3 regions of the Rhodococcus sp. NPDC059234 genome follow, and region 2 is predicted to be linked to each of the others. Evidence: riboswitches for the same ligand, from Rfam matches in the RefSeq annotation. Region 2 holds a riboswitch; each other region holds the start of a gene.

Region 1 (7,427 bases), on a different contig from region 2:
CACGCCCCCTCGACGGTGAAGGGAACCCTCGTTCGGTCAGACCGAATGAGGGTTCCCTTCACCCTAGAACAGGGGGCGGTGGACCGCGCGGCTACGCGTCGCGGCGGTTCACCAGCACCAGCGAGGCACCGAAGATCACGAACACGACCACCGCGAAGTACACCAGCGAACCCCACGGCCCCCAGTGCCAGTCGATGCCCTGGTCTGCACCGAGGAAGTGGTTCGCGTTGGCGAACGGGAGGAACGGCTTGATGTTCTCACCGAACCGTCCGAACAGGTTGAAGAGGTTCTCGATCAGCAGCGGCCACAGCAGCAGCAGGGTGATCGCACCGGCAGACTGCCGCAGCAGGGTGCCGACGGCGACCGCGAGCATCACGCACAGGAAGGCGTAGATCGGCACACCGTAGACCGACCGCCACGCCTCGTCGCCGGAGAGCACGAGTCGGGCACCGGCCTCGCTGCCCGCGGTGGCCTTGGCGATCGCGAAAGCCCCGAAGGTCAGCGCGAACGTCAGTGCCGCACCGAAAACGCCGATCAGTCCCGCCTTCGCCACCAGCACCGAATCGCGCTTGGGCACGGCCTGGAACGTGGTGCGGATGATGCCGAAGCGGTACTCACTGGTGACGGCGAGCGCGGCCAGGATCATCAGCACCAGCACGCCGAAGCCCGTGACTCCACCGACGGCATCGGACAGCGTGGGCAGGAGTGGCTCGAAGTCCGGCTTGTCCCCCTGCGCGAGCTGATTGTTGAACGAATTGAGACTCGCCTTCGAGCTCAGTCCGACCACCGCGGCCAGACCGAGGCCGAGGCCGACGATCGCGACCGTGCACCACCAGGGCGACCGGGTCGAGGTGAGCTTGATTCGTTCCGCTGCCATGACACCCATCAGAGCGCCCCTCCCATCACTTCTTCGACGCCCGCGGCGTGGTACTGCACGTCGTCACCGGTCAGCTTCATGAACGCCTCCTCGAGCGATCCGCGCTGAGAAGACAACTCGTGCAGGATGATTCCGTTGCTGCCGGCAAGGTGGCCGATCGCGTCCGTGGTGGCGTCCAGCACCACCAGCGCCTGTCCGTCGAGCGGATCCCGCCCGTCCTCGCGGACCGTCAGGCCCTGCGAGGTGAGCAGGCTGCGCAGGGCGTCGAGCTGCGGGCTGCGCACCCGCACGCTCGACTCGGAGGACCGGTCGACGAACTCCTGAACGGAGGTGTCCGAGATCAACCGACCGCGGCCGATCACCACCAGGTGCTCGGCCGTCAACGCCATCTCGGAGAGGAGGTGGCTGGAGACCAGGACAGTGCGGCCCTCGGCGGCCAAACGCTGCATGAACTTTCGGATCCAGACGATGCCCTCGGGGTCGAGGCCGTTGACCGGCTCGTCGAACAGCAGCACCTTGGGATCGCCCAGCAGCGCGCCCGCGAGACCCAGTCGCTGCGACATGCCGAGAGAGAATCCACCGGCCTTCTTGCCCGCGACCTCGGTGAGTCCGACCAGTCGCAGCACCTCGTCGACCCGCGACGACGGGAGTCCGTTCGAGGCGGCCATCCACTGCAGGTGCGCCTTGGCGGACCGGTTGGGGTGCACCCACTTCGCGTCCAGCAGCGCTCCGACCGTCCGCAGCGGCTGCTTCAGTTCGCTGTAGGGAACGCCGTCGATCAACGCGGTGCCCGATGTCGGGCGGTCGAGACCGAGGATCATCCGCATGGTCGTGGACTTGCCCGCGCCGTTGGGGCCCAGGAATCCGGTGACGATACCGGGCCGCACCGTGAAGGTCAGGTCGTCTACCGCCTTCGTGGGCCCGTATATCTTGGTCAATCCCCTCACTTCAATCATGAGGTCAAGGATTCACCAGTTGCACCGCGGTGCGCATCCTCCGTAGGTCTCGATATCCGTCATCCCTGGGGATGACGTCAACCCTGACCGTTACCCCCGGGTGCGGGCCAGGTCGACAGGTCCGGGAAGTGGCTGATGGGCTGTTCGCCCTCGTCGTACACCGTCGAGGCCGGGCCGATCAGCAACGGATCGGGGGTGCCGACGACCCGCGGGTTCTTGTCGGTGTAGTCGAACCGCGACAGCAGCCAGCGCATCGCCTCGAGCCTCGCCCGCTTCTTGTCGTTGGACTTGACGATCGTCCACGGCGCGTGCGGGGTGTCGGTGTAGAACAGCATGTCCTCCTTCGCCTCGGTGTAGGCGTCCCACTTGTCGAGGCTGGCGAGGTCGGTGGGCGACAGCTTCCACCGCTTGACCGGGTCAGTGCTGCGGGCGACGAACCGCGCGTGCTGTTCCTCGCGGCCGACCGAGAACCAGAACTTGACGAGGCGAATACCCGACTGCACCAGCATTCGCTCGAATTCCGGTGCGGAACGGGTGAATTCGAGGTACTCGTGCGGGGTGCAGTAGCCCATCACCCGCTCGACGCCCGCCCGGTTGTACCAGGACCGGTCCATGAGCACGATCTCGCCGCCCGACGGGAGGTGCTCGACGTACCGCTGGAAGTACCACTGCTTGCGCTCGCGCTCGGTGGGCTTCTCCAGCGCCATCACCCTGGCGCCACGAGGATTGAGGTGCTCGGTGAGCCGCTTGATCGCGCCGCCCTTGCCCGCCGCGTCGCGGCCCTCGAAGATGATGACGATCTTCTCGTCGTTCTCCTTGACCCACGCCTGCAGCTTCAACAGCTCGATCTGCAGGGTCCGCTTGCGCCGCTCGTACTGGCGGCGGGTCATCTTCTTGTCGTAGGGGTACCCGTGCCGCCACGGCGCGTCCGGACCGTCGTCGCTGCGCATCCGTCCGGACTTGCGGAGCAGTTCGCCGATCTCGTCGATCTCGGGCGTGACGTCAACCTGCCGGGGCTGCGCCATCTCGAAGTCGGTGCCGGCGTCCTCGCTACTCGAGTTCCGAAGATCGTCCACCTTTCGAGACTACCTCCGGATCCGGTCAGAGTTCGGGTGAGGAAGCCTGTGCCCAGAACCGCTTCGGGATCCGGCCCGCGAGCCGCGCCGCGCGACCGGCGACCACCGCGGACGCCATCGCGGTCGCCATGAGCGCGGGGTCCTTCGCCCTGGTCACCGCCGTCGCGAGCAGCACCGCGTCGCACCCCAGCTCCATCGCCAGCGCGGCGTCGCTCGCCGTCCCGATGCCGGCGTCGAGAATCACCGGCACCCCTGCCGACTCGACGATCATCTCGATGTTGTGCGGGTTGCAGATGCCCAGGCCGGTCCCGATCGGGGCGCCGAGCGGCATCACCGCCGCGCAGCCGACGTCCTCGAGCCGACGGGCCAGGACCGGGTCGTCGGTGGTGTACGGCAAGACCGTGAATCCGTCGTCGACGAGTTGTTCCGCGGCGGAGACCAATTCGATGGCGTCGGGCAGCAGGGTCCGCTCGTCGGCGATCACCTCGAGCTTGACCCAGTCGGTCTCGAGTGCCTCGCGCGCCAACTGTGCGGTGAGCACGGCCTCGGCCGCGCCCCGGCACCCGGCGGTGTTCGGCAGCGGCGCGATCTTCAGCGTGGTCAGCAGGTCGAGGACCCCGGTGCCGCCCGCCGCGTCGATCCGTCGCATCGCCACGGTGGTCAGTTCGGTGCCCGACGCGACCAGCGCCTCCTCGAGCACCGCGAGGTTGGCCGCCCCGCCGGTGCCCATGATCAGGCGCGAGCCGAAGGTGCGTCCCGCGATCGTCAGCTGGTCCGTCACCATCGGGTCAGCCACCCTGCACCGCCGTGAGAATCTCGATCTCCCAGCCCTTTTCGACCGGGCTGTCCCACGACGTGCGCGGGAACACGGTGCCGTCCACCGCCACCGCGATGCCCTTCTCCGGCAGTCCGAGATGCGCGAGCAGCTGGGCCACGGTCAGCTGCTCGGACAACTGGTGGTCCTCACCGTTGACGGTGATACCGATGTTCACCGGTGCGTTGGTCATCTACTTCCTCGCTCTGTCGATCGAAACCCCGAGCCCGTCGAACCGGTCGGGAGAACAGGTCTTGGCCTCGGGCAGCGGCGTGCCCGACAGTTCGGCGACCACCGCGTCCGCGGACAGCGGCGTCAGCAGGATGCCGTTGCGCCCGGCCCCGGCGGCCAGGACGACCCGGTCCGACACCCGGCCGAGGATCGGCAGGTTGTCGGGGCTCATGGGCCGCAGCCCGGCGGCGGTCTCGTGCAGTTCGTACTCCCCGATGCTCGGCATCAGGGCCTCGGCGTCCGCGATCAGGTCGCGCACCCCGGCCACCGTGACCTGGGTGTCCTCGCCGGACTCGTGCTGCGTCGCGCCGACCACGATGCCGTCGCCGCGCGGCACCAGGTAGACCGGCCGGCCGTGCACGCTGCCGCGGATGGTCCTGGTGGGGGCCGGCGCGACGCCGGGGCGGCGATGCAGGCGCAGGATCTCGCCCTTGACCGGGCGCACCGGCAGTCCGGGCCACAGTCGTGCGGCGGCCGTGCCCGCGGCGATCACCACCTGATCGGCGTCCAGCCCGTCGACGTCGGCGACGGCCTGCTGGGCGAACGTCACACCCGCGTCCACGCAGGCCCGGCGGAGCGCGCGGACCAGGGCGCGGTTGTCGACGGCCGACTCGGTGGCCGCGAGCAGGGCCAGTCGGATGTTCGGCGCCAGTGAGGGCTCGGCCGCACGAATCTCGGCACGCGAGAGCAGGTCCAGCCGGTACCCCTGCGTCTCGAGCCATTCGGCGACGCGGCGCAGGTCGGCGGCATCGGCGGCGTCGAGCGCGACCGTCAGCGAGCCGTCGGAGGTGAACAGGGACTCGCCGGTCAGCGCCTCGAGCTCGCGACCGAACTCCGGCCACCGCTCCAGCGACGCGGCCCCCGCGGCCAGCACCGCGTCCTCGCCGGGCCAGCCCTCGGACAGCGGCGCGAGCATGCCGCCCGCCACCCAGGATGCGCCCGACGCGACCGCCGGATCGTGAAGGGTGACGGTCCAGCCTGCCCTGCTCGCGCGCCACGCCACCGCCAGTCCGATGGCGCCGCCACCGATCACCGCGACGGTTCTGCTCACAACTCCACCTCACTCCCTGCGCCGGCATGATCCGGGTCAGGTATGACGGTCGGGGCTCGCGAGCCCCCTCTCAGCCCCGCGTCCGCCGGGACTCCCGTGTCACTTCGTTCACCGTAGAGACTACCGTTGAGGTCGTGCATCCCTCGCATTCCGGTAAGCACCTGACCCCACGGGAACGCCTCGCGAGCGCCCGCCTGTACCTGTGCACCGACGCCCGCCGTGAGCGAGGCGACCTCGCCAAGTTCGCCGAGGCCGCGCTGTCCGGCGGGGTGGACATCATCCAGCTCCGCGACAAGGGCTCGGCGGGTGAGAAGAAGTTCGGCCGGATGGAGACCCGCGAGGAACTCGGCGCCCTCGCCGAACTGGCCGCGGCCTGCCGGCGGCACGGCGCGTTGCTGGCCGTGAACGACCGCGCCGACCTCGCGCTGGCCGCCGGCGCCGACGTGCTGCACCTCGGGCAGGGCGACCTGCCGGTGCACTACGCGCGCCGGATCGTCGGGCCGCAGGTGGTGATCGGCCGTTCGACGAACAGCCGCGCGCAGGCCCAGTTGGCGGCGATCGAGGACGACGTTGACTACTTCTGCACCGGCCCGGTGTGGGCCACCCCCACCAAGCCCGGACGGACCGCGTCCGGCCTCGAGCTGGTGCGCTCGACCGCCGAGTCGTCGCCGACGATGCCGTGGTTCGCAATAGGCGGCATCGACGAGCAGCGACTGCCGGAGGTTCTCGACGCCGGCGCCCAGCGCATCGTCGTGGTGCGCGCGATCACCGAGGCCCGGGACCCCCAGGCCGCCGCCCGCTCCCTCGCCGATGCGCTGGCCGCCAACGCCCGCTGACCCCCGGCGGGGTCGGGTGGGGTGGGGTGAGTCAGTCCAGCCAGTCGAGGACGGCCGACGGCGAGAGCCGCAGCACGGACTCGGGCAGCCGGTCGCGCAGACCGCGATCCGCGGTGACGACCGCGGTCAGCTCGCCGGCGAGCCCGGTGAGGGTGGTCGACGCCGAGCGACCGGACGCCAGCAGGGCCAGCGCGTCGTCGCCGCTGCCGGAGGCGACGTGCACCGGGACCCGGGCATCGACGTCTGAGACGGCGACGGCCTGCCCCTCGAGCACCGCCTCGACCCTCGGCAGCCAGCCGAAGCCACCGCCGGGCAGCTCGATGGTGCGCGGCAGGCTTCCGGCGAGCGCGGCCAGCAACTCCCCGGTGGCCCCGACGCGGTCGCGCCACCACCCGTTCGGCCGCGATCCGAGCACGTTCGCGGTGTCGAGCAGCAGCCGCACCGGTGCCGCGCGCAGCGACGGCCAGCTGGCCGCGAAACCCGGGTGCAGCGGGAGGTCCTCGACGCGGTCCTCGGGTACCCAGCGCAGCTCGGTGCTCTCCCCGTTCGGGACGGTGTCCAGCGCGGTGTGCGCGTCGGCGATCACCGTCGTGTAGCTCCAGCCTCCCCCGGCTCGGGCGGTCACCCGTTCGGCCCGCACGTGCACCAGGTCCGTGGCGATGCCCGCCTCCTCCTCCGCCTCCCGAACTGCCGCGTGGGTGGTGCTCTCGTGAGAGTCCCGCGCCCCGCCGGGCAGCGCCCAGGTGCCACCCTGATGGCTCCACTGCGCCCGGTGCTGGAGCAGGACCGCGGAGCCGCCGTCCTGCGCGGGCGCGCGCAGCAGCAGCCCGGCCGCGCCGAATCGCCCCCAGTACCGGCTGCCGTCCTCGCTCGTGGCCCAGCCGTCCCCGTCACCGCGCATCGACTTCGTTCACCTACTCCAGATCGTGCCGCGCCGCGCCAAGTCGGCTCCTCGTGTGTCCGCCACAACTGTTCGCCGTCGAACTTAGCCAGTCGCAGATCCCAAAGCGCGGTTACTGCTTATATGCTGCCCTTTGTCGGGCACTCGGGCCAGATAGAAGGGGTGCAGCACAGTGGCTGTTCGAGTTGCGCCTTCGACCGAGCCGCTCGGCGACACGCCCGCCCCGACCACGGAGCTGCGACCGCCGCCGAGCCGGCCCGCACGGCTGCGCGCGTTCAGTCGCACCACGCCCGCCAAGATCGTCACCCTCGGCGTCGGACTGATCGCGCTCGCCCTGCTGTCGGGCGTCGTCGCCGCGGTCCAGGTCGCCGACCGCCAGCGCACCCTCGACACCCTGCTCACCGAGATCGAACCACTCGCGAACGCGTCCCAGCACCTCTACAGCTCGCTGTCCATCGCGGACGCGGCCGCCACCACAGCGTTCCTCGCAGGCGGCATCGAGCCCGCCGCCGTGCGGGACAGGTACGCGCAGGCCGTCGGCGACGCGGGTCAGGACATCGTCGACGCGGCGGCGGGAGTCGAGACCGACGACGTGACCGCGCACGCCCTGTTGACCCAGTTGTCGGCCGGGCTGCCGGTGTACACCGGCCTCGTCGAGACCGCGCGCGCCAACAACCGCACCGGC
Region 2 (7,427 bases):
GACGGCCGGGGTGGTCGCACGCGCCGAGGCCCCGGGACTGTTCGGGCTCGCGGTGACCGGAGCGACGCTGGGCACCACCTCGGTGGGCTTGGTGTCCGAGCCCGAGCCGGAGAGTGCCATCGCGCCGATGCCCGCGAAGGCGATGGCGAGGGCGATGAGGACCATCGCGAGCGCGCGAAGCGGCGGTCCTGACGGTGCAGGCTGCGGGGTACTCACGGTACCGACCTTAGAGGCCGCGGCATCGTCGCCGGCACCTAGGTGATGTCGAATCCGAGCCGGCGGGCCGCGCGCGCCTTCTGCCTGCTGGCCCGCAACCGACGCAGTCGCTTCACCAGCATGGGGTCGACGGCGAGGGCTTCCGGCCGGTCGACCAGCGCATTCAGGACCTGGTAGTAGCGGGTGGCGGACATGTCGAAGAGTTCCTTGATGGCCTCTTCCTTCGCCCCCGCGTACTTCCACCACTGGCGTTCGAAGGACAGGATGTCGTGGTCGCGGCGGGTGAGTCCGTCCGCGCCCACCTCGTCGGTGGCCTGCGGGTCGGTGTGCTCGGAATTCCGGCTACGCGCTGCTGCGCCGTCCATCTCACTCCCCACTTCGAGCTCTCGCCCAATTTCAGCGAAACCTAAAGTTCCCCGGACACCCGGTCGGCTTCACGTGACCGAGCAACGAAATTACACAGTTGTTCTTCGGCTACTGATTCAACCACGATCGCCACGTCGGCCCCGGGTTCGGCGTGCTGGCGCGTCGCTCACGCCCACCACCGTCCGGGTAACCCGCGGGACCCCCACTATCCTTCTCACCATGGCAATTCTTCCCATCCGGATCGTTGGCGACCCGGTGCTCCACGAGCCCACGAAACCGGTGACGCAACCCGTGTCCGAGGTAGCCGAGCTCGTCGCCGACATGTACGACACGATGGACGCCGCGAACGGCGTCGGCCTGGCCGCGAACCAAGTGGGCGTTGCGCTGCGACTGTTCGTCTACGACTGCCCCGACTACGACGGCGACGGCGACGGCGAGCGGCGCCGCGGCGAGGTCATCAACCCGGTGCTCGAGACGTCGGAACTGCCCGAGACCATGCCCGACCCGGACGACGACGAGGAGGGCTGCCTGTCCGTGCCGGGCGAGCAGTTCCCGACCGGTCGCGCGGACTGGGCGCGGGTCACCGGCATCGACGTCAACGGCGACCCGGTCGATATCCAGGGCAACGGCTTCTTCGCCCGGATGCTGCAGCACGAGGTCGGCCACCTCGACGGATTCCTGTACACGGACATGCTGATCGGTCGCAACGCACGCGCAGCGAAGAAGACGATCAAGCGGGCAGGCTGGGGCGTGCCCGGGCAGAGCTGGATCCCCGGCACGGTCGAGGATCCGTTCGGCCACGATGACTGAGGCTGCTCTCGGGAGCAGGGTCGTCCTGCGCTACAAGCTTCCGCCGGGCTATCCGCAGCCGCTGACGGACATCATCGGCGAGTTGGTCTCGCTGGCTCCCGCCGTCGTGGTCCGCGCTCCGGACGGACGGGTCGTGCAGGTCTCCCCCGACCAGGTCGTCGCGCTCAAGGCCCTCGGCGCCCGCCCGGTGCTGACGAGGGAGATCCGGGCCCTGGAGCTGGCCGCGGCCGACGGCTGGCCCGGCACCGAGCAGACCTGGGTGAACGGATGGCTGGCTCGGTTCGGCGACGGCTTCACCCGGCGCGCCAACGCAGCGGTCCCGTTGGGCAAGGCGGACCGGATCGGCGACCTCTACACCGGCGACACCGCCGAGCGGCTGCGCGCCTGGTACGCCGACCGGGGCCAGCGTTTGCAGCTGCTGCTGCCCGACCGCCTCGGCACCGCGCCCGAGGGCTGGGAGGTCTCCGACGAGGTTCTTGTCATGGCCGCCGACATCGCGAATCTGACCCTGCCCGAAGGTGATTCGCTGGTCACGGTGGCGGACGTACCGGACGAACGCTGGCTGCCGCTGTACCACTATCACGGCGAGTCGCTGCCCGCGTGCGCGCCGGCTGTGCTCGGCGCCGTCCGGGACGGCCGACTCGGATTCGGTGCACTCGGCAGCCCGGACACCGAACTGCTCGCGATCGCGCGGGCTGCGGTCACAGAGGCGCCGGACGGGCGGCACTGGGTGGGCCTGGCCGCGGTCGAGGTCGCGGCTGAGCACCGGCGACGCGGACTCGGCCTGCTGATGTGCGCGGAGATGATCCGCTGGGGACGTGACAACGGCGCCACCCACGCGTACATCCAGGTGGCCGCGGACAACGACGCGGCCATCGCGCTCTACCGCACCCTCGGGCTCATCGATCACCACCGCTACCGGTACGCGACCGCCCCCGACTGAACCGTCCTCGCCGAGCACTACGCTGCCTGGCATGCGACTGGCGACGTGGAATGTGAACTCGGTGCGGGCCCGGACGGACCGGATCGTGGACTGGCTGGCGCGGACCGAGACGGACGTGCTGGCGATCCAGGAGACCAAGTGCCGCGACGACCAGTTCCCCACGGACCGGTTCACCGACCTCGGCTACGAGGTCGCGCACGTGGGGTTGAGCCAGTGGAACGGGGTGGCGATCATCTCGCGGGTGGGACTCGACGACGTGCAGATCGGGTTCGAGGGCCAGCCCGGGTTCGCGAAGGCCGCCGCCGACAGCCTGGACATCGCCACCCCGGTGGTCGAGGCCCGCGCGATCGGCGCGACCTGCGGCGGGGTGCGGGTGTGGAGCCTGTACGTCCCGAACGGTCGCGAGCTGTCCGACCCGCACTACGAGTACAAGCTGGACTGGCTCGCGACCCTGCGTGACGACGCGGTCAAGTGGCTCGCAGACGACCCGAACGCCCAGGTCGCGCTGGTCGGCGACTGGAACGTCGCGCCGACCGACGAGGACGTGTGGGATCCGGCCCTGTTCGAGGGCAAGACCCACACGTCGCAGCCGGAGCGGGACGCGTTCCACGCCTTCGTCGACGCGGGCTTCTCCGACGTGGTCCGGCCGTTCACGCCCGGCCCCGGCGTCTACACCTACTGGGACTACACGCAGCTGCGCTTCCCGAAGCGGCAGGGCATGCGGATCGACTTCCAGCTCGCCTCGCCCGCGCTGGCCGCCCGGGTCACCGGTGCGTCGATCGACCGCGAAGAACGAAAGGGTAAGGGCGCCAGCGACCACGCACCGGTGGTGGTCGAGCTCGCCTAGCGCGCGTCGGCTGCGTCGCGACGGGGCCGCAGCAGTTCCGCAGCGAGCCACAGCGCGCCGGCGGCCAGCACGACGCCGTGCGCGACCCGTACCCACGGCGGTCCGAAGAACTGCGGGACGAACAGCGCGAAGCCGACCGCGAGCGGGATCCCGCTCCACCGGGCGAGCACTCCCGACCGCCAGATCGCGACCGCGGCCGTCACCGCGCCCGCGGCGACCAGCACCAGCCCCGACGCGAACATCGTCATCTGCGTACCGCCGCCCCGCACCTGCACGACCAGGTCGAGCAGGTCCGGCGAGCCGTCACCGAGCGCACGGATCGCGACCGAGTGCAGGGCGAAGTCCTCGGCGCCGTAGTACGGGAGGGTCAGGCCGACGCCGACCCACGTCACCACGGTGGCGGCGATGCCGATCCGATCGGCGGGCGTGCCACGGAGGACGTCCCGCAGCGCCTGCATCGCCAACCCGAGCAACACGAACCCGAGCATGCCGAACACGTGTGCGGCGACCCAGCCGCCCGAGGCGTACGCGCGTGCGCCGTCGAGAGTGGTCTCGTTCAGGTAGTCCGAGTACGGCCGGACGGCGGGATAGAGCAGGAACAGCAGCCCGGAGACGCCGAACAGCGCGGCCGCGGCGGTCGCGCCCCCGCGGCGGGTCTGCGGTCGGACGGTTGTGTCGATCATGATTTGCTCCCCACCTCGGACGAGAGCAGCGCTCTCTGTTGAGAGCAGTATTCACCCCCGCGCCCGAGACTGCAAGAGCAGTGCTCTCGAATTTCCGCGAAGTGCGGTCAGTCGCCGTCGATCAGCCCCAGGAACTCCGTGTGCGTGCCGAGGTATCGCTGGACGTAGGTGCAGACCGGCCGCAGCCGCCAGCCCCGCACCCGCGACTCCTCGAGCACCTCACGAACCAGGATCGCGGCCCATCCGCGACCGCCGAAGTCCTCCTTGACCACGGTGTGCATCAGGGCGACCACCTCGGGATCGGCGCCCTGCGGGCCACCCGACAGCGGCGCACCGGGGTCGTCGCGCCCACTTCGGTAGCCGAGGATTCCCACCAACTCGTCGCCGACCCACAGGTCGAAACGCGAGTGCGACGGATTGTCCTCGACGCGCGCGAGCGCCGGGTTCGCCGTCGCAACGACGGGCGTGCTCACCGCCGCTGCCTGGACGTGATGTCGCTTGAAGATGTGATCCACATCGCCATGCAAGCAGCCCCGGCGCCATCGCGCCGCCGCACCACGAGCCCCTCGCCTGTTTGTCGCCCAGACTTCTTCGAATCGTGGCCGAATCGGCACAAAGCAGGCCGCGGCCCGACGATCACAGTGGAGCGAGCACGTCTCGGTACTGGGGATTGTCGGCGATGAATCGCTGCAGGTAGGTACACACCGGGCGAACCTTCCAGCCGTACTCGCGGGCCGCATCAAGCGCGCGCTGGACCATGACCGCGGCCAGGCCGCGATGCCCGAAGTCCTCCACGATCACGGTGTGCATGAACGAGACGACGGGCGGGCCCGCGCGCCGGCCGCCACGGACCCCGACGCCCGCGTTCGTGTCCAACTCGTAGTAACCGAGAATGCCGACGAGATCGCCGTTCAGCCGAAGCTCGAAGCGACTCTGACCAGCATTGTTCGACACTTCCGCGGTCGGTGAATCCGCAATCATGAACCCGTCTCCCTACCCCGCCCGTAACCCAAATGTGACCCACGCCACTATAGGTCAATCGGCAGACATTTGTGAGCGGGATCACTCAAATCCCGCCCGGCCGGTGGACCCGGAGTGGCGCAGCACACGGGGCCGGGTCTAGGGTCGGCGCCGAAACAACTACACAACCCCACGGGGGCTCGCACCAGCGGGCTGAGAGGACGGCTAGCTCTTCGGAGCGACCAGGGCCGTCGACCGTCGAACCTGACCGGGTAATGCCGGCGTAGGGAGAGCACGCATGAGGGACACCTCTGTCACGACCAGCACTGTCACCACCGGCCCCATCGAGGGCAGCAGCAAGCAGTACCTCGACGTCGACGGGATGCGAGTGCCCGTCCGGCGCGTCCAGTTGAGCAACGGCGAACACCTGGACCTGTACGACACCTCCGGCCCGTACACCGACGCCGGTGCCCACATCGACCTCGAGGCGGGCCTGCCGAGGACCCGCGACGGTTGGACCAAACCCGCCGCGGTCGACATCGGGGGCGAGCGTGGCGACGGGGAATCCAAGCCCGTTCGGACCCAGCTGGCGTGGGCGCGGGCCGGGATCGTCACGCCCGAAATGCGTTATTGCGCCGTGCGCGAGGGTGTTTCGCCCGAGGTCGTGCGCGAGGAGGTCGCCGCGGGCCGAGCGGTGATCCCGGCGAACCACAAGCACCCGGAGTCCGAGCCGATGATCATCGGCAAGCGGTTCCTGGTGAAGATCAACGCGAACATCGGCAACTCCGCGGTCACCTCCTCCATCGCCGAGGAGGTCGAGAAGATGGTCTGGGCCACGCGCTGGGGCGCGGACAACATCATGGACCTGTCCACCGGCAAGGACATCCACCAGACCCGCGAGTGGATCCTGCGCAACTCGCCGGTCCCGGTCGGCACGGTGCCGATCTACCAGGCGCTGGAGAAGGTGAACGGCGACCCGACCGCGCTCACCTGGGAGATTTACCGCGACACCGTGATCGAGCAGTGCGAGCAGGGCGTCGACTACATGACCGTGCACGCCGGCGTACTGCTGCGGTACGTCCCGCTGACCGCCAAGCGGGTCACCGGGATCGTCTCGCGCGGCGGCTCGATCATGGCGGCCTGGTGCCTGGCCCACCACCGGGAGTCGTTCCTGTACACGCACTTCGAGGAGCTGTGCGAGATCCTCGCGCGCTACGACGTCACGTTCTCGCTCGGCGACGGCCTGCGTCCGGGCTCGATCGCCGACGCCAACGACGAGGCGCAGTTCGCCGAGCTCCGCACCCTGGGTGAGCTGACGAAGATCGCGAAATCGCATGGCGTGCAGGTGATGATCGAGGGCCCCGGCCATGTGCCGATGCACAAGATCGTGGAGAACGTGCGGCTCGAGGAAGAGCTCTGCGAGGAGGCCCCGTTCTACACGCTCGGACCGCTCGCCACCGACATCGCGCCCGCGTACGACCACATCACCTCCGCGATCGGCGCGTCGATCATCGCGCAGGCAGGCACCGCGATGCTCTGCTACGTGACGCCCAAGGAACATCTGGGGCTGCCGAACCGGGACGACGTGAAGGTCGGCGTCATCACCTACAAGATCGCTGCGCACTCGGCGGATCTCGCGAAGCAGCACCCCCGCGCGCAGGAGCGCGACGACGCGCTGTCCAAGGCGCGCTTCGAGTTCCGCTGGCGCGACCAGTTCGCGCTCTCGCTGGACCCGGACACCGCGCGCGAGTACCACGACGAGACCATGCCCGCGGAGCCGGCGAAGACCGCGCACTTCTGCTCGATGTGCGGACCGAAGTTCTGCTCGATGCGGATCTCGGCGGACGTGCGCGAGTACGCCGAACGCAACGGACTGACCGACGCGGCCGCGATCGAGGCCGGGATGGCGGAGAAGTCCGCGGAGTTCGCGGGCACGGGAAGCCAGGTCTACCTCCCGGTAGTGTCCACCCCGTGAAGTTCTTGCCCCTCACCCCCGACGGACAGACCCCGATCCGAGTCCTCACCATCGCCGGGACCGACTCCGGTGGCGGCGCCGGCATCCAGGCCGACTCGCGCACCATGGCCATGTGTGGCGTCCACGCGTGCGTCGCGGTGGCCGCGGTGACGGTGCAGAACTCGGTGGGGGTCAGCGGGTTTCACGAGATCCCCCCCGAGATCGTGGCCGACCAGGTGCGGTCGGTGGTCGGCGACATCGGGGTGAGCGCCGCGAAGACCGGGATGCTGGCCTCGACCGCGATCATCGAGTCCGTCGCACAGGTGTGCGGCGAGGTCGGGATCGGCAAGGGGCAGGCCGTGCCCCTGGTCGTGGACCCCGTGTGCGCGTCCATGCACGGCGACCCGCTGTTGCACGCGGAGGCACTCGACGCGGTCCGCAACACGCTGATCCCGATCGCCTCGCTGGTCACACCGAATCTCGACGAGGTCCGGCTCATCACGGGCATCGAGGTGGTCGACGACGGGTCCGCCCGCCGGGCCGCCGAGGCCCTGCACGCGCTCGGTGCACAGTGGTCTCTGGTCAAGGGCGGGCACCTGCGCACGTCGACCGAGTCGACCGATCTGCTGTTCGACGGGGAACGTTTCC
Region 3 (7,427 bases), on a different contig from region 2:
ACATCGCCGTCGAGCGCGCCGGCCTGGCCCGGCGCGCCAAGCGGCTCATCGTGTTCGACGTGGACTCGACGCTGGTGCAGGGCGAGGTCATCGAGATGCTCGCGGCCCGCGCGGGCAAGGAGGACGAGGTCCGCGCGGTCACCGAGTCGGCGATGCGCGGGGAGATCGACTTCACCGAGTCCCTGCACCAGCGCGTCGCGGTGCTGGCCGGACTCGACGCCTCTGTCATCGACGAGGTCGGCCGCGACCTCGAGCTGACCCCGGGCGCCCGCACCACCATTCGCACCCTGCGCCGGCTCGGCTTCCACTGCGGGGTCGTCTCCGGCGGCTTCCGTCAGGTCATCGAGGGGCTCGCGCACGACCTGGAGCTGGACTTCGTCGAGGCGAACACGCTCGAGGTGGTGGACGGCAAGCTCACCGGACGGGTGATCGGAGCGGTCGTCGACCGGGCCGCGAAGGCGGTGGCGCTGCGCAAGTTCGCCGCCCAGGTCGGGGTGCCGATGGAGCAGACCGTCGCGGTCGGCGACGGCGCCAACGACATCGACATGCTCAACGCTGCGGGCCTCGGCGTGGCGTTCAACGCGAAGCCCGCCCTGCGGGAGGTGGCCGACACCGCCCTGTCCCACCCGTTCCTCGACGCGGTCCTCTTCGTACTCGGGGTGACCCGGGACGAGGTGGAGGCGGCCGACGCAGTCGACGGTCTGGTACGTCGGGTTCCGCTGTGACACAAGGGGTTCCGGAAGCCGATCTCGATGCCGGTTTCCGGGCCCGCCACGCGGTGCTGGCGGCCGGTTATGGCGACCGCCCGGACCCCGACGACCCGTCCCTCGTGCTCGCGATGCCGCTGGTGTTGCACATTCCCAAGGCCGACCCGCCGGCCCGCAGTGCGCTGCTGGCGGCCGCCGCGACGGCGACGGTCGCGTTGTGCCTCGACGAGCGGGTCGGCGCCGGTGCGGACGGCGAGCCCGGCCCGTGGAGCGCCGACTACCGAGCCTGGACCGGCGCGCGTATCCGCAAGGTCGCGCGCCGGGCCCGGGGCGCCCAGTGGCTGGCGGCGCAGTCGGTGGACGGCGTCACCGCCGAGGTGGGTGGGGCGCAGGCCCGTGCACTGGTGCCGGGACCGGTCGGCGCGCTCGACGCCCGAATTCGCAAGCTGCAGATCGGCGGCACCGACCTGGACCACGACCGGCCCGGCGACCCCGACGACGGGACCGTCGTCCTGTGGATCGACGGCTCGCTCGGCATGACCGTCGGCAAGGCCGCTGCGCAGGTCGGACACGCGGCCATGATTCTCGCGGGCGCGATGACCGCAGAGCAGGCCTGGCAGTGGGCCCGCGACGACTTCCGGTGCGCCGTGCGCGACGCCGAGCCGGACCGGTGGTCCGCGCTCGTCGGCGAGCTGGCGGCGGGTCGAGCGGTCGCGGTGCGCGACGCCGGCTTCACCGAGGTGGCCCCGGGTTCGACGACCGTGGCTGCGAGGCTGCCCGGGTCGACCGGCAGCTTGGATTGACGGCGGAATCGGCCTAAGGTGAGCGCGTCCAGCACGGGAGCCCTGGCGTCGTAGGGCTGAGAGGGAGCACGGCTGCTCCGACCGTCACACCTGATCCGGGTCATTCCGGCGTAGGGAGCAGCGCGTTGTCTGTTGTGCGTTCACAATCCGGGGACCCGTCCCCGGGTCCGGTTTCCGTCGAGTCCTCGGAGCCGTCCTTCACTCTCGACGAGAACCCCACGCGCACTCTGGGCCTCGGGGCCCAGATCGGTCTGTGGGGGAATCTCGGCATCTCGCTGCTGCTGCCGGTCGCGGCGACCTACACAGTGCTGCAGGGGCAGTCGTTGCTGGCGACCCTGCTCGCGGTGGTCGTCGGCGCCCTGATCGGTTCGACGCTGCTCGGTCTGACCGCGTCCGCCGGCGCATCCGTCGGCGCACCCGCGATGGTGATGATGCGTGGACTGCTCGGCAGCAAGCTGTCCGCGCTGCCGACGGTCCTGAACCTCGTCCAGTGCGTCGGCTGGGCGACCTTCGAGGTGTTCGTCATGGCGGAGGCCGCTGCCCGCCTGACCGGGTGGCAGCGCTGGCCGTTCGTCCTCGTGGCGGGTGTACTCGCCACGCTGATGGCGCTGCGACCGCTCAAGGTCGTGCACATCCTCGCCAGGTATGCGGTGTGGGCAGCGATCGGCTCGACGGTGTACCTGCTCGTGAACGTGCTGATGAAGGATCTGCCCTCGCTCACCGACGGCAACTTCTCCGGATTCTGGACCAGCGTGGACCTGGTGATCGCGATGCCGATCTCCTGGGTTCCGCTGGCCGCCGACTACGCCCGGCACTCCCGCTCGCCGCGGGCCGCCTTCCTCGGCGCCACGATCGGATACGGCGGGGCGACCGTGGCGTTCTTCGCGCTCGGTGTGCTGGCCTTCGTCGCGTTCGGCCTCGAGCCCGGATTCGACATCATCGGCAGCCTGCTCGTGCTCCCGCTCGCCGGTGTCGCGCTGCTGATCCTGGTCGCCGACGAGATGGACGAGGCGTTCGCCAACATCTACTCGACCGCGATCAGTGCGCAGAACCTGCGGCCCTCGCTGGACCGCCGCTACCTGGTCGTCGGGGTGGGCGCCGTCGCGACCCTGCTGGCGCTGAGCGTGGACGCCTACAGCTACGAGCCGTTCCTGTTCCTGATCGGTGCCGTCTTCGTGCCGCTGACCGCGACCTTCCTGGTCTCGTTCTACCTGATCAAGCGGGGTGTCTGGGACGTGTCCGAGTCGGCGCCCTCGCGGTGGGGGATGCTGCTGCCCTGGGCGGTCGGGTTCGTGGTGTATCAGCTCGTCACGCCGACCTACTTCACCGGATTCGGTGCGGGATGGACGCAATGGTGGACGAATCTGCAGTCCTCGCTGGGGATTTCGTCTGCTGGTTGGTCGGCGTCGCTGGCCTCGCTCGTTGTGGCCGGCGTCCTCACCGCGCTGATCGGCCTCATCGGTGCCCGAAAGGGGGCGCGGGCGTGAGTCTCTCGACCCGACTGCAGGAGCTCGGCCGGCCGCTGCTCGCGCAGCAGCTCGCGCATCCCACCGTCGCCGGGATCGCGCGGGGCGACCTCGACCCGGCGGTGTTCCGCGGCTGGCTCGAGCAGGACTACCTGTACCTGCTCGACTACACCCGGGTGTTCGCGCGGCTGGCCTGGCAGGCGCCCGACGGCCACCTCGGGTACCTGGTGGATCTCGCGCACTCGACCCTGCACGAGGAGCTGAGCCTGCACCGCGAGCTGTCCGAACCCTTCGGCGCGCAGTTCGACTCCGCGGTCAAGAGTACCCAGTGCGAGGCCTACACGGGCTTCCTGCTCGACGCGGCGTCCGACTACGGTCGCGGGCTGGCTGCGTTGCTGCCGTGCATGTGGGGGTACTCGCAGCTCGGTATCGCGCTGGCGGAGAACCCGCCCGCCGACCCCCGCTACCGCCGCTGGGTCGACACCTACGCGGATCCGGGTTTCGCGGCGCTCGCCGACCGGTGTGCGGCGATGCTCGACGAGGCCGACCCCGATCCGGCGGTCGCCGAGGCGGCCTTCATATCGGCGATGCGTCACGAGCTCGCGTTCTGGGACGCGCGATGAGCCGGGCACGCGCGCTGGTCGACGGCGAGGCCGACCGCTGGCGGCAGCTCGCCGAGCACCCCTTCGTCCTGGCCACCGCCGACGGGACGCTCGCGGCGGAGTCGTTCGACCGCTGGCTGCTCGAGGACCACGCGTTCGTGGTCGAGTTCCGCCGATTCCTCGCCGGCGTGCTGACCCTCGCGCCCGACGAGCGGTCCCGTGACGTACTCGCGGGCGGGATCGCCGCTCTCACACCGGAACTCGGCCTGTTTCGCGCCGAACTCGACGCACGGGGGCTCGACCGGGACGGGTATCGGCCCAGCCTCGGCTGTGTGTCGTACACCTCGTTCATGCTCGCGAGCCTGCACGACGGCTACGAGATCGCCTCGGCGGTGCTCTACGGGGTGGAGAAGGCGTACCTCGACGCGTGGACGACCGTCCGCGAGCGCGCCGCGGCCGCCGACTCGCGGTACCGCTCCTTCATCGACAACTGGAGCGCGCCGCCGTTCGCGAACTACGTCGCCGACCTCGGCGAGCTGCTGGGTGCGGGGGAGCCCACACCGGCGCAGCGGGCGGCGTTCGGCCGGGTTGCCGAGTTCGAGGTGCAGTTCTGGGACGGGTGCGCGGGCTAGTCGGTGCAGTCCAGCGGGAGCGAAGTGGCTCTTCTCTGCAGGTCCAGTCGTCACGGAGACTGGCCACCGTGTCCACCCTCGTGCCCCGCCTCGCCGCCCTTCTCGTCGGGCTGTGGCTCTACGGGTTCTCGATGGCCCTCATGGTCGTGGCCGGGCTCGGTCTCGACCCGTGGGACGTCTTTCACCAGGGTGTGGCGCAGCGCGCGTCGCTGAGCTTCGGCAGCGTCACCGCGTTGACCGGTGCGGCGGTCCTGGTGCTCTGGATTCCGATCCGTCAGCGTCCGGGTGTCGGGACGGTCGCGAACGTCGTGGTGATCGCGCTGGCCGTGGACACCTCGCTGGCCCTGTTGCCGGAGCCGGACGCGTTGGCTGCGCGGATTCCGGTCATGCTGTTCGCGGTCGTGCTCAACGCCCTCGCGACGGCGCTCTACATCGGCGCCGGGCTCGGTCCGGGGCCGCGGGACGGCCTGATGACCGGCCTGGTCGGCCGCAGTGGGCTGTCGGTCCGGTTGGTCCGCACCGGGATCGAGGTGGCGGTGCTCGCCACCGGCTGGATGCTCGGCGGCACCGTCGGGGTCGGCACCGTGGTGTACGCGCTCGGCATTGGGCCGCTGATCCAACTGATGATGCGCGTGATGCCGGGGCCCCGTCGCGGACAGCCCGGAGCCGGCCCGGTGACCTGCACGCCGACCGGGGCGGACGACACGCAAGCCGGTCCTGCCGCGTGCGCCGCGAGCACGTAGGTCAAGATGGGCGTCGTGCCCGAACTAGATCCCGATCTGCTCATCGATTTCGACGACGTGCTCATCCGCCGCGGCGGTGTCACCCTGGTCGGTCCCGTGACCTGGAAGGTGGAGCTCGACGAGAGGTGGGTTGTGCTCGGGCCCAACGGCGCGGGCAAGACCTCGCTGCTGCGGATCGCGGCCGCCGAGGTGCACCCGACCTCCGGTCACGCGAACCTGCTCGGCGAGACGCTGGGCCGCGTCGACGTCAGCGAACTGCGGCCCCGGATCGGGTTGTCCTCGTCCTCGCTCGCGCACCGGGTGCCCGCCGACGAGGTGGTCAGCGATCTCGTCGTCTCGGCCGGCTACGCAGTGCTCGGACGCTGGCGGGAGCAGTACGAGGAGATGGACACCACGCGCGCCGTGGAGATGCTCGAGAGCCTCGGCGCGGAGCACCTGGCGGATCGCACCTACGGCACCCTCTCCGAGGGCGAGCGCAAGCGGGTGCTCATCGCGCGGGCCCTGATGACCGACCCCGAACTCCTGCTGCTCGACGAGCCTGCGGCCGGCCTGGACCTCGGTGGTCGCGAGGAGCTCGTCGCGCGGCTGTCGGACCTCGCGGCCGATCCGGATGCGCCCGCCACCGTGCTGATCACCCACCACGTCGAGGAGATCCCGCCGGGCTTCACCCACGCGCTGCTGCTCAAGGAAGGCCAGGTGGTCGCGCAGGGCCTGATCGACGACGTGATCACCGCGGAGAATCTGACGGAGGCGTTCAGCCAGTCCATCGCACTGGATCGGGTGGACGGACGGTTCTTCGCCAGGCGGGCGCGACTGCCCGGCCAGCACCGCCGCTGACCGCGGTTCGGGATAGTTGTAACGTCCGACACATGTCCACATTCGAAGCACATCCCGAAGTTCCCCCGAAGGACGCCTCCACCGTCATCCTGGTGCGCGACTCCGCGTCCGGGCCCGAGGTGTTCCTGCTCCGCCGCGTCGGCGGAATGGCCTTCGCCGGTGGCATGACCGTGTTCCCCGGCGGCGGCGTGGATCCGCAGGACGCCGAGGCCGACGTCGCCTGGAGTGGGCCGCCGGTCTCCTGGTGGGCTGAGCGGTTCGGCGTCGACGAGGGCCGTGCGAAGGCTCTGGTCTGCGCGGCGGTGCGGGAGACCTTCGAGGAGTGCGGGGTCCTGCTTGCCGGACCGACCGCGGACACCGTCGTCGCGGACACCTCCGGATACGCGCAGGCGCGCAAGCAATTGGAGGCTCGCGAGCTCTCGTTCAGCGAGTTCCTCGCCCGCGAGAACCTGGTGCTGCGTGCGGATCTGCTTCGGCCGTGGGCGAATTGGGTCACCCCGATCGGTGAGGGCAGGCGCTACGACACCCGTTTCTTCGTGGCCGCGGCCCCCGCGGGTCAGGTCGCGGACGGTGAGACGTCGGAGGCCGCCGAGGTCACCTGGCAGACCCCGGAGCAGGCCGTCGCGGACTGGGTCGGGGGCCGCACGATGCTGCTCCCGCCGACCTGGAGCCAGCTGCAGTCGGTCGGCGAATACGGAAGCGTTGCAGAGATTCTCGCCGCACAGCCGGAGATCCCGGTGATCCTCCCGACGCTGTACCAGGAGGACGACGGCTCGTGGCGGGTGCGGTTCCCCGGTCAGGAGCCCTACTACGCCGCTGGGGCGCACCCCTGGGGCGAGCGGTAGCCTTCGCCCATGGCTGAGTTTGTGACTCTCGAGGTATCCGACGGCATCGGCACGATCCGGTTGGCACGTCCCCCGATGAACGCCCTGAACCGACAGTTGCAGGAGGAGCTCCGGGCCGCGGCCCGCGAGGCGACCGTCAACGCGGAGGTCAAGGCCGTCGTCGTGTACGGCGGGGAGAAGGTGTTCGCGGCGGGTGCGGACATCAAGGAGATGGCGGAGATGTCGTTCGCCGACATGAGCCCCGTCGCGGGCGACCTGCAATCGGCGCTCGGCTGCATCTCGGAGATCCCCAAGCCGACGGTGGCCGCGATCACCGGGTACGCGCTCGGCGGGGGCCTCGAGATCGCGCTCGGCGCGGACCGTCGGATCGCGGGCGACAACGCGAAGGTCGGTGTCCCCGAGGTGCTGCTGGGCGTGATCCCCGGCGGCGGCGGAACCCAGCGCCTGGCCCGGCTGATCGGCCCGAGCAAGGCCAAGGACCTGGTGTTCACGGGACGGTTCGTCGGCGCCGAGGAGGCCCTGGCGATCGGCCTGATCGACGAGATGGTCGCCCCGGACGAGGTGTACAACGCGGCCCGGAAGTGGGCCTCCCAGTTCACCGGTGCCGCGAGCCGCGCGCTGGCCGCCGCGAAGGCCGCCATCGATCAGGGGCTCGACACCGATCTGGGTACCGGCCTGAAGATCGAGGCCCAGCAGTTCGCGCAGCTGTTCGCGACCGCGGACCGGACGATCGGCATGGAGTCCTTCATCGCGAACGGTCCCGGTAAGGCGCAGTTCACAGGCGCGTAGCCG

Evidence for each region. A riboswitch is a leader RNA that binds a small molecule or an ion and turns the genes downstream of it on or off. The one in region 2 is predicted to bind thiamine pyrophosphate.
Region 1: linked by a shared signal. The riboswitch ahead of thiO (glycine oxidase ThiO) and the one ahead of thiC (phosphomethylpyrimidine synthase ThiC) in region 2 are both predicted to bind thiamine pyrophosphate.
Region 3: linked by a shared signal. The riboswitch ahead of ACFXGJ_RS21200 (purine-cytosine permease family protein) and the one ahead of thiC (phosphomethylpyrimidine synthase ThiC) in region 2 are both predicted to bind thiamine pyrophosphate.

The regions. Positions count from the first base shown of each region.
Region 1 is NZ_JBHZAH010000093.1:11,830-19,256, reverse strand. It holds gene ACFXGJ_RS18230 (ABC transporter permease) at 92-886, opposite strand; gene ACFXGJ_RS18225 (ABC transporter ATP-binding protein) at 886-1,833, opposite strand; gene ppk2 (polyphosphate kinase 2) at 1,911-2,858, opposite strand; gene ACFXGJ_RS18215 (thiazole synthase) at 2,935-3,693, opposite strand; gene thiS (sulfur carrier protein ThiS) at 3,698-3,916, opposite strand; gene thiO (glycine oxidase ThiO) at 3,917-5,005, opposite strand; TPP riboswitch at 5,002-5,113, opposite strand; gene thiE (thiamine phosphate synthase) at 5,140-5,841, shown strand; gene ACFXGJ_RS18195 (NUDIX domain-containing protein) at 5,873-6,742, opposite strand; gene ACFXGJ_RS18190 (hypothetical protein) at 6,915-7,427, shown strand, end outside.
Region 2 is NZ_JBHZAH010000065.1:20,036-27,462, forward strand. It holds gene ACFXGJ_RS15020 (LytR C-terminal domain-containing protein) at 1-216, opposite strand, end outside; gene ACFXGJ_RS15025 (DUF3263 domain-containing protein) at 255-581, opposite strand; gene ACFXGJ_RS15030 (peptide deformylase) at 802-1,392, shown strand; gene ACFXGJ_RS15035 (GNAT family N-acetyltransferase) at 1,385-2,335, shown strand; gene ACFXGJ_RS15040 (exodeoxyribonuclease III) at 2,367-3,182, shown strand; gene ACFXGJ_RS15045 (hypothetical protein) at 3,179-3,865, opposite strand; gene ACFXGJ_RS15050 (GNAT family N-acetyltransferase) at 3,973-4,338, opposite strand; gene ACFXGJ_RS15055 (GNAT family N-acetyltransferase) at 4,502-4,846, opposite strand; TPP riboswitch at 5,008-5,132, shown strand; gene thiC (phosphomethylpyrimidine synthase ThiC) at 5,124-6,800, shown strand; gene thiD (bifunctional hydroxymethylpyrimidine kinase/phosphomethylpyrimidine kinase) at 6,797-7,427, shown strand, end outside.
Region 3 is NZ_JBHZAH010000130.1:4,932-12,358, reverse strand. It holds gene serB (phosphoserine phosphatase SerB) at 1-725, shown strand, start outside; gene ACFXGJ_RS21205 (peptidyl-tRNA hydrolase) at 722-1,510, shown strand; TPP riboswitch at 1,534-1,644, shown strand; gene ACFXGJ_RS21200 (purine-cytosine permease family protein) at 1,645-2,997, shown strand; gene ACFXGJ_RS21195 (TenA family protein) at 2,994-3,599, shown strand; gene ACFXGJ_RS21190 (hypothetical protein) at 3,596-4,210, shown strand; gene ACFXGJ_RS21185 (YitT family protein) at 4,342-4,953, shown strand; gene ACFXGJ_RS21180 (ABC transporter ATP-binding protein) at 4,960-5,790, shown strand; gene ACFXGJ_RS21175 (NUDIX hydrolase) at 5,823-6,635, shown strand; gene ACFXGJ_RS21170 (enoyl-CoA hydratase/isomerase family protein) at 6,645-7,424, shown strand.